Regions from separate parts of the Caballeronia sp. ATUFL_F2_KS9A genome, predicted to be linked through region 2. Evidence: predicted binding sites of a transcription regulator. Region 2 holds the regulator's gene; the other holds the start of a gene.
The links. Region 2 encodes FliA, which starts transcription of late flagellar genes. Its sites were predicted from a motif close to CTAAAGTTTNNNNNNNNNNNGCCGNTA; they were not measured.

Region 1 (4,416 bases), on a different contig from region 2:
GCAGCATCGAAGCGGCCGGCTTGTAAGAAATTTTCCTACACGATTCTTCGCGAAACTCCGTCGCAGCGTCGGACGCTTTGTCCGACAGGCGCGGCGGCGGGCATCGGCGACAATCGAATCGACAACAGACAACGCGCGCGGGGCCGCATTCGCGTTTCTTTGCGAATTCGAGCAAACGTTCCCGCCGGGCCTGACCAGCCACGTTTCGATTCGGGGAAAAAGATGACGACCAGCACTACGAGTACGCTCGCGGAAATCCGCGAGGTGAACCTGTCGTACTTGCTCCTCGCTCAGCGGCTTCTTCAGGAAGACCGCATCTCGGCGATGTATCGCCTGGGCCTTTCGGAGCAGGTTGCGCAAGTTCTGGCTTCGCTGACGCTCGCGCAGGCAGTGAAAGTGGCGTCGTCGAGCCATTTGCTGTGCCGCTTTCGTTTCGATGACCACGCGATCCTTTCGTCGCTCGCCGACAAGGACCGCAGCGCGGCGCTCGCGCACGCCCACGCGGCGATTGTGCTGGCGGACAGTCCCGTCGAGCAGATCGGCTGACGCCGCGCGCGAAGCCCGATGGCGACGAAAAGCGTGGTCGCGGAGGTCCGCGAAATCACTTTGGCGATCGAGCTGATCGAGCTCGGCGCGCGCCTGCAACTGCTCGAAGCGGAAACGAGCCTGTCGCGCGACCGTCTCATCAAGCTCTATAAGGAACTGAAAGGCGTGTCGCCGCCCAAGGGCATGCTGCCGTTCTCGACGGACTGGTTCATGACGTGGCAGCCGAACATCCATTCGTCGCTGTTTCACGGCATTTATCGCTTCATGGCGGCCAACGACAAGAGCCAGCCGACGATTCACGCGATCGTGAAAAGCTACCGCCTCTATCTCGAACACGCGGCGCTGTACGGCGACGAACCCGTGCTGTCGCTCACGCGCGCGTGGACGCTCGTGCGCTACTTCGAATCCGGCATGCTCCAGACCAACGTCTGCACGCGCTGCCGCGGACGTTTCGTCGCACATGCATACGAACTGCGCGCCGGTTACGTGTGCGGCCTCTGCCAGCCGCCATCGCGCGCGGGCAAGACGCGCAAGGCGGGCGCGGACCGCGAAGCGGGGCGGATCGCCGCCTGATCCGCGCGCCCGCGTCCGTCTAAAAGCGATCGTGGTACGAAAGCCCGACGGTCATCCCGTGCGGCGTGCGCTGATACATGATCGCCCAATGCGTCACCGATGCGCCGATCCACGCACCGAGCGCGTCGGCGGCCAGATCCTTGTAGGAGAAGCCGTCCGTGCGGCAGGTTCCGTCGACGATTTCCTTCACCAAGCCCGGGGCAGTGCCGATCAACGTGCCGTAGACGACCGGATGGTCCGAGCCGCGCGTCAAATAGGCGCCGAGCGCGCCGAACGGCGCGGACGCGGCCACGTGGGCAAGTTTGTCGGAGCCGGTCCAGCTATCCGATGTCTGCATACGCCAGCCGCCGCGCGAACCGCTGCAGTCGAAACCCGCATGGGCGAATGAACTCGCGGTCACTGTCAGCGCGAGCGCGCTGGCCTGTTTCATTGCTCTTGTCATCGTTCTCTCCGATTTCACGACTTCGCGTCTCCAACAAAACTGAACGCGCGTTCGTATTATCGGCAGGAAATGTGATGTTTCGTCTCGAACGGGAAAATTTTGTGTCGCGGCTAGGAAAAGTTCGATATTTAGTTGCCGGAAATCAGCGATTGAGACGCAGATTTTTGCGAAACAGCGAGAAGGTCGCGCGGCAAACCGCACGGAACCTACAGCGGTTTGACCGTGCCCCAAAGTTTTCCAGTCGAGTGCCGTAAACCACTTAACGGCGGTCTTACCGCATCAAACGTGAGGACTCGACTGTGCTGATTTTCATTGGATCGCTCGTGACATTGCTGTCCGTCTTCGGCGGCTATGCCATCGAAGGCGGCCACCTTGGCGCGCTCATGCAGCCGGTCGAAATTCTGATGATCGCGGGCGCGGGCGTCGGCGCGTTCATCCTCGGCAACAACGTCAAGACCATCAAGGCGACGATTCAGGTGCTGCCGACGCTCTTCAAGGGCGCGAAGTACGACAAGAGCATGTACATGGAGCTGATGGGCCTGCTCTACGTGCTGCTCGCGAAAGCGCGCAAGGAAGGCACGCTCGCGCTCGAAGCGGATATCGAAGATCCGGCGAAGAGCCCGGTGTTCAGCCAGTACCCGAAGATTCTCGCGGACCATCACATCGTCGAATTCCTGACGGATTACCTGCGCCTCATGGTGAGCGGCAATATGAACGCGTTCGAGATCGAAAGCCTCATGGACGAGGAAATCGAGACGCATCACGTCGAAGGCGAAGCGCCGGCGCACGCGCTCACCAAGGTCGGCGACGCGATGCCCGCGTTCGGCATCGTCGCGGCGGTGATGGGCGTCGTGCACACGATGGCCTCCGCCGATCAGCCGCCCGCGATTCTCGGCGAGATGATCGCGCAGGCGCTCGTCGGCACCTTCCTCGGCATTCTGCTTTCGTACGGCTTCATCGGACCGCTCGCGAACGTCGCGGAACAGCGCGTCGCGGAGCAGACCAAGATGTTCCAGTGCATCAAGGTGACGATCCTCGCGAGCCTGAATGGCTACGCCCCCGCGATCGCGGTGGAATTCGGCCGCAAGGTGCTGTTCTCGACGGAGCGCCCGTCGTTCTCCGAGCTGGAAGAACACGTGCGCAAGGTCAAGTCGAAGTGACTTCCGCCATAGTCGAGACACAGCGATGAGCAACGATACCGATCGCCCGATATTCATCAAGCGCGTCGTCGCGGGCAAGAAAGGCCATCACGGCGGCGCGTGGAAACTCGCCTACGCGGACTTCATGACCGCGATGATGGCGTTCTTCCTGCTGATGTGGCTGCTTTCGTCGACGTCGCCGGTGCAGCGGCGCGGCATCGCCGAATATTTCCAGATGCCGCTCAAGGCCGCGATGGTCGGCGGCAAGACCGTCGGCATGGACAACAGCATCATCATGGGCGGCGGCCGCGACATTTCCAGCACCGACGCAGGCGCCGCGCGCAAGACCGATGGCGCCACGCAGCTCGCGCAGCGCGCCTCGTCCGACACCGACGAAGAACTGCTCAAGTCCGCGCAGGGCGAGCTCGAACGGCGCGAGCAGGTGCGCCTGCACGACCTTCAGGTGAAGCTCATGGCCGCGATCGAGGCCAATCCGACGCTGCGCCAGTTCAAGCAGCAGATCCGCATCGAATCGACGCAACAGGGCTTGCGCATCGAAATCGTCGATACCCAAAAGCGCCCGATGTTCGCGCTCTCCAGCGACGCCGTGCAGCCGTACATGCGCGACATCCTGCGCGAGATCGGCCGCTCGCTCAACGACGTGCCGAATCACATCGTCGTGCAGGGACATACAGACGCCGTGAAGTACGCGGGCGGCGACAAGGGCTACAGCAACTGGGAGCTGTCCGCGGACCGCGCGAACGCGTCGCGGCGCGAGCTGGTCGCGGGCGGCATGGACGAAGGAAAGGTGATGCGCGTGCTCGGACTCGCGTCGACGCAAAACCTGAACAAGAAAGATCCGCTCGATCCGGAGAACCGGCGCATCAGCGTGATCGTGCTCAATCGCAAGACGGAGCTGTCGATGCTGCGCGACGACGGCTCACGCGGCGCGACGCTCGACAACGGCACGGACGCGAACGGCAATCCGTCGTCGGCGCTCGGCCAGCTCATTCCCGGCGTCGCGGTGAGACCCGTGGCGAAGTGAGCAAAAACCTCGAAAAAGACGCTCAAGTGTCGACACGTTTCGACCGTCATCCCGGCAAGAGACAAACATGATCAAACACATTCTGGCAATCGACGATTCAGCCGCGATGCGGCAAATCCTCTCGGCGACGCTGGCGGCGGCGGGTTACCAAGTGACCGTTGCGTCGGACGGCGACGAGGGGCTGGAGTGGGCGCTCGCGGAGCGCTTCGATCTGGTTCTGACCGATCAGCACATGCCGGGCAGAAGCGGGCTCGATCTGATCGTGGCGCTGCGCGGAAATCCCGCATACAAGGCGACGCCGATTCTCGTGCTGACGACCGAAGGCGGCGAGCCGTTCAAGGACGCGGCGCGCTCGGCGGGCGCGACAGGCTGGATCGAGAAGCCGCTCGATCCGGACCTGCTGACGGAACTGGTCGCCGCGCTCTCCGAAGAAACGCAGCACTAAAGCGAACGCACAAGACAACTCGCGCACGCACGCGCCGATGGTGACTCAAGCATGACACTCGACATTACCCAGTTCTACCAGACCTTCTTCGACGAAGCAGACGAACTGCTCGCGCAGATGGAGCAACTGCTGCTCGTTCTGGACATCGCGAATCCCGATCCGGAAGACCTCGCGGCGATCTTCCGCGCGGCGCACTCGATCAAGGGCGGCGCGGCGACGTTCGGTT
Region 2 (4,416 bases):
AAGCTTGCCGCGCGCTGCGTGATGCGCTTCGGCGCAAGCAAGGTCGCGCTGCTCACGACCGACAGCTACCGTATCGGCGCGCACGAGCAACTGCGCATTTTCGGCAAGATTCTCGGTGTGTCGGTTCACGCGGTGAAAGACGGCGCGGACCTGCAACTCGCGCTTTCGGAACTCCGCAACAAACATATCGTGCTGATCGACACGATCGGCATGAGCCAGCGCGATCGCATGGTCTCGGATCAGATCGCGATGCTGTGCGGCGCGGGTCATCCGGTGCAGCGCATCCTGCTGCTCAACGCGACGAGCCACGGCGACACGCTCAACGAAGTCGTGCAGGCCTACAAGAGCGCCGCGGACCAGCCGCCGCTCGCGGGCTGCATCCTGACCAAGCTCGACGAAGCGACGAATCTCGGCGGCGTGCTCGATACGGTCATCCGCTACAAGCTGCCGGTGCATTACGTGTCGACCGGTCAGAAAGTGCCGGAGAACCTGTACGTCGCGACCAAGCGGTTTCTCATCAAGAGCGCGTTCTGCATCCCGCGCGACAACTCGCCCTTCGTGCCGCAAGACGAAGAAACGCCTGCGCTGCTGTCCGCGTTGTCCGCGCGCGCCACGACCGAACTGCATGAGGTGCACTTTGGATAAGTTCGTGCTCGACCAGGCGGAAGGCCTGCGACGGCTCCTTACGCGCGCCGGTTCGCGCGTGGTGGCGATCGCGGGCGGACCGGCGGGCATCGGATGCACGTCGGCGGTGGTGAATCTCGGCGCGGCGCTTTCCATCCACGGCAAGGACGTGCTCGTGATCGACGAGCACCGCAACGCGGGATCGGTGAGCCGTCTCGTGGGCACCGAAGACGCGGGCGCGCTCGCCTCGGTGATGTCGGGCCGGCGCATGCTCGGCGATGCCGTCGAGCGCACGCCGTTCGGCTTCTCGCTGATGGCCGCGCCGCGCGACGAACGCATCGTTCACGATGCCGCGCAATGCCGCGCGTTGCTCGACGGTCCGGCGGACATCGTGCTGATCGATGCGCAACTCGATCGCCACGGCGCGCTGTCGACGCTCGCGGCGCAGGCGCATGACTTTCTTATTGTGACGCGGGTAGCCGCGTCGGCGATCACCGAGGCGTATGCGTGCATGAAACGACTGCACTACGCCCATGCGATCGGCCAGTTCCGCGTGCTCGTCAATCACGTGCAGAACCCGGCCGACGCGGCGGTCGCGTTCGACAACCTGTCGGGCGTCGCGAGCCGGTATCTGGCCGTGTCGCTCGTGCAGGCGGGATATGTGTCCGAGGATGCGCGCGTCGCTCGGGCGATGGAACTCTCACGCTGTGCAGTCGAAGCGTTCCCGGCCACGGCCGCGGCGCGCGACTACCGCGCAATCGCGGCGGAGCTCCTGCACTGGCCGATGCGCCCCGCGCCTTATATGCGCGATGCGGGCGGCCAGGCCGACGCGCGAAATCCGGTTAGCGACTCTGTACAGGGCGCGCGGGAGGCGTCGCATCGTGCGGCTGCGCTTCACGACTTTGCATTGAGCAGCACGGCGTCGATGTGATCAAGATAGGTGACCAAGATGTATAACGCCCAAGGCAAACTCTCACAGTCGGAAGTGCTGACGAAATACGCACCGCTCGTTCGACGGCTGGGGCTTCAACTCGTCGCCAAGATGCCGGCGAGCGTCGATCTCGACGATCTCATTCAGGCCGGCATGATCGGCCTGCTGGACGCGGCGAGCCGCTACAAGGAAGATCAGGGCGCGCAGTTCGAAACATATGCGAGCCAGCGCATCCGCGGCGCGATGCTGGATGAGCTCCGCGCGAACGACTGGCTGCCGCGCAGCATGCGCAAGACGTCGCGCGAAGTGGAATCGGCGGTGCACAAGGTCGAGCAGAACCTCGGCCGCGCGGCGAGCGAGCAGGAAATCGCCGAGCACATGAAGATGCCGCTCGACGAATATCAGTCGATGCTTCAGGACTTGCACGGCAGCCAGCTGATCTATTACGAAGACTTCGATCGCTCCGCCGACGACGAGCCGTTCCTCGACCGCTATTGCGTCGATCGTTCGGATCCGCTGTCCGCGCTGCTCGACGACAGCCTTCGCGGCGCGCTGATCGAAGCCATCGACAAGCTGCCCGAGCGCGAGAAGCTCCTGATGAGCCTCTATTACGAACGCGGCCTGAACCTGCGCGAAATCGGCGCGGTGATGGAAGTGAGCGAGTCGCGCGTGTGTCAGTTGCACAGCCAGGCGGTCGCGCGTCTGCGCACGAAGCTGCGCGAGCAGGCGTGGACGAGCGTCGAGGCCTGACGTTCTCTAGCTGATCTCGAAGTCCCGCGTCTCGGCGAAGACCGTTTTCCCTTCGCCGAGACTTTTCGCGCGGTACATCGCGCGGTCGGCGGCGCGCAGCACGGCGGTCATGCCGGTTTGATGCGCGGACGCCGCGCTCGAAAGCAGGCATGCGCCGATGCTCGCCGATACCGACACCGGCCGCTCCTGCACCGACGTAATTTCGCCGAGCGCCGAATGGATGTTGTCGGCCACCGACAACACGGCGTCGCGGTCGCGCATCTGATGCGCGAGCACGACGAACTCGTCGCCGCCCAGACGCGCGATGGTGTCCGACTTGCGCATGCGCTTCGCGAGCGAGTCCGCGAAGGCTTGCAGCAGCAGATCGCCGACGGCGTGACCGTAGGTATCGTTCACTTCCTTGAAGCCGTCGAGATCGATCAGAAGGAGCGCGGTGGCGTGATCGCCATTGGCTTCGGGCGCGTTCATCGCGCGATCGACGACTCTTTCCAGCGCGTACCGGTTCGACAGACCCGTGAGCGGATCGGTCGATGCCTGACGCGCTAGATCGCGATTCGCGTTGCCGAGCCGATCGACGAGCACGCTCAGATACACCGATGCGCCGAGTACGCTCAGCGCGAGCCCGATCGCGGCGGGAAGATTCTCGTGCCACCACGGCTGCCAGACGGCCATCGCCGTGACGATGATGAGCGCCGTCGCGCACGATACGGCGAGCGTGCGCTTGCCGTATCGGCATCCCGAACCGATCAGAAACCAGAACATCACCCAGAGAAGCGGCAGCGCCGTTGCGCCGCCCGCGGCGAGCGCGAGCCCGAGGATCGTCTGATCGGCGATGGTCGTGACGGTCAGGCGCGCAACAGAAGGCGCGCTCATGCGGCTGACGATCAGAAGCGTGATCGCCCCATAAGACACATAGAGCGCGACGAGGCGCGTGGTCAGGAAGGCATCGTGTGAAGGGCGGAGCCACGCGAAAACGCCGTAAGCCAGAAGAACCACCGCTCCCATCCAGACCCGCAGCGTGGCCTGCTCGCGTTCCGGATTCCGGTGTTCGGACCATGCGAAGGCATAAGTCCGGCGTGCCGGTTGATGCGCCTGCTCCATACTGAACCCCTGGATGGTGATTTCTTTCTTTTATCTTGCTGCCAAGTACTGCGGCCCCGTCGCATGGCATCGGCTGAATGGAGTGGTATCGAGTTGCACCGAGCGAGCGATCCGCTATTTTGCAACGTTTTGCGAAGACGCTGTGTTTCGTGTAAGAACAGCTTAAGAACGTCCATTTCTCATTCACGGCGATGCGCGACGAATCCATTTCTTTGGCTGCCGAATGGCTGCCCGTTTGCAATAGCGAAGACGTGCCGGAAGGCGGCGCGCGCGGATTCATCGTGGCCGATGAGCGGATCGTCGTGTGGCGGGACAGCATCGGCGCGGCGCATGCGTGGCGCGATTACTGTCCGCATCGGGGCGCGCAGTTGTCGCTCGGGCATGTGATGCGCGATCAGATCGTGTGTCCGTATCACGGCTGGAGTTACGACATCGAAGGACAGTGTTTGCGGATTCCGTCGAATCCTTCATTGCGTCCGTCGAAGCGCGCGTGCGCGACGACTTTCGTTTGCGAAGAGAAGTACGGCGTTATCTGGATGTGTTTCGGCGAGCCTGCGTATGCGCTCGATTTCTTTCCCGAAGCCGTGATTCCCGGTGGCCGGCGCATCAATCTCGCGCCGCAGACGGTGAGGTCGTCGGCGCCGCGCGTCGTCGAGAATTTTCTGGACATGGCGCATTTCTCGTTCGTGCATGCGGGGATTCTGGGCGAGGACACGCATACGGAAGTGCCCGATTACGAAGTCGTCGCGAGCGATGAAGGTCTGGAAGCGCGGCAATGCCGATACTGGCAACCGGCGGGAATGCCGGGGCAGGGCGGCGGCGCGATGATCGATTATGTGTATCGCGTGAAGCGGCCTTTGATCGCGAAGCTGACGAAGATGGCGTCGGGCGGGCAGGGCGCGCTGCATATCATGCTGGCGGCGTCGCCGGTGACGCAGACAGAGACGCGCGCGTGGCTCGTCTCGATTCACGAGGATGATTCGACGCATTCCGATCGCGAGCTATACGAC

Region 1: the regulator FliA is predicted to act here: its motif matches at 1,789-1,815, upstream of motA (flagellar motor stator protein MotA).

What each region holds. Positions count from the first base shown of each region.
Region 1 covers NZ_JALQEK010000001.1:62,717-67,132, forward strand. The annotation lists gene flhD (flagellar transcriptional regulator FlhD) at 223-546, shown strand; gene flhC (flagellar transcriptional regulator FlhC) at 565-1,119, shown strand; gene NCS67_RS00305 (YfiM family lipoprotein) at 1,139-1,549, opposite strand; gene motA (flagellar motor stator protein MotA) at 1,861-2,721, shown strand; gene motB (flagellar motor protein MotB) at 2,747-3,745, shown strand; gene NCS67_RS00320 (response regulator) at 3,813-4,190, shown strand; gene cheA (chemotaxis protein CheA) at 4,242-4,416, shown strand, end outside.
Region 2 covers NZ_JALQEK010000022.1:1,606-6,021, reverse strand. The annotation lists gene flhF (flagellar biosynthesis GTPase FlhF) at 1-645, shown strand, start outside; gene NCS67_RS12770 (MinD/ParA family ATP-binding protein) at 638-1,555, shown strand; gene NCS67_RS12765 (RNA polymerase sigma factor FliA) at 1,574-2,305, shown strand; gene NCS67_RS12760 (GGDEF domain-containing protein) at 2,312-3,406, opposite strand; gene NCS67_RS12755 (Rieske 2Fe-2S domain-containing protein) at 3,619-4,416, shown strand, end outside.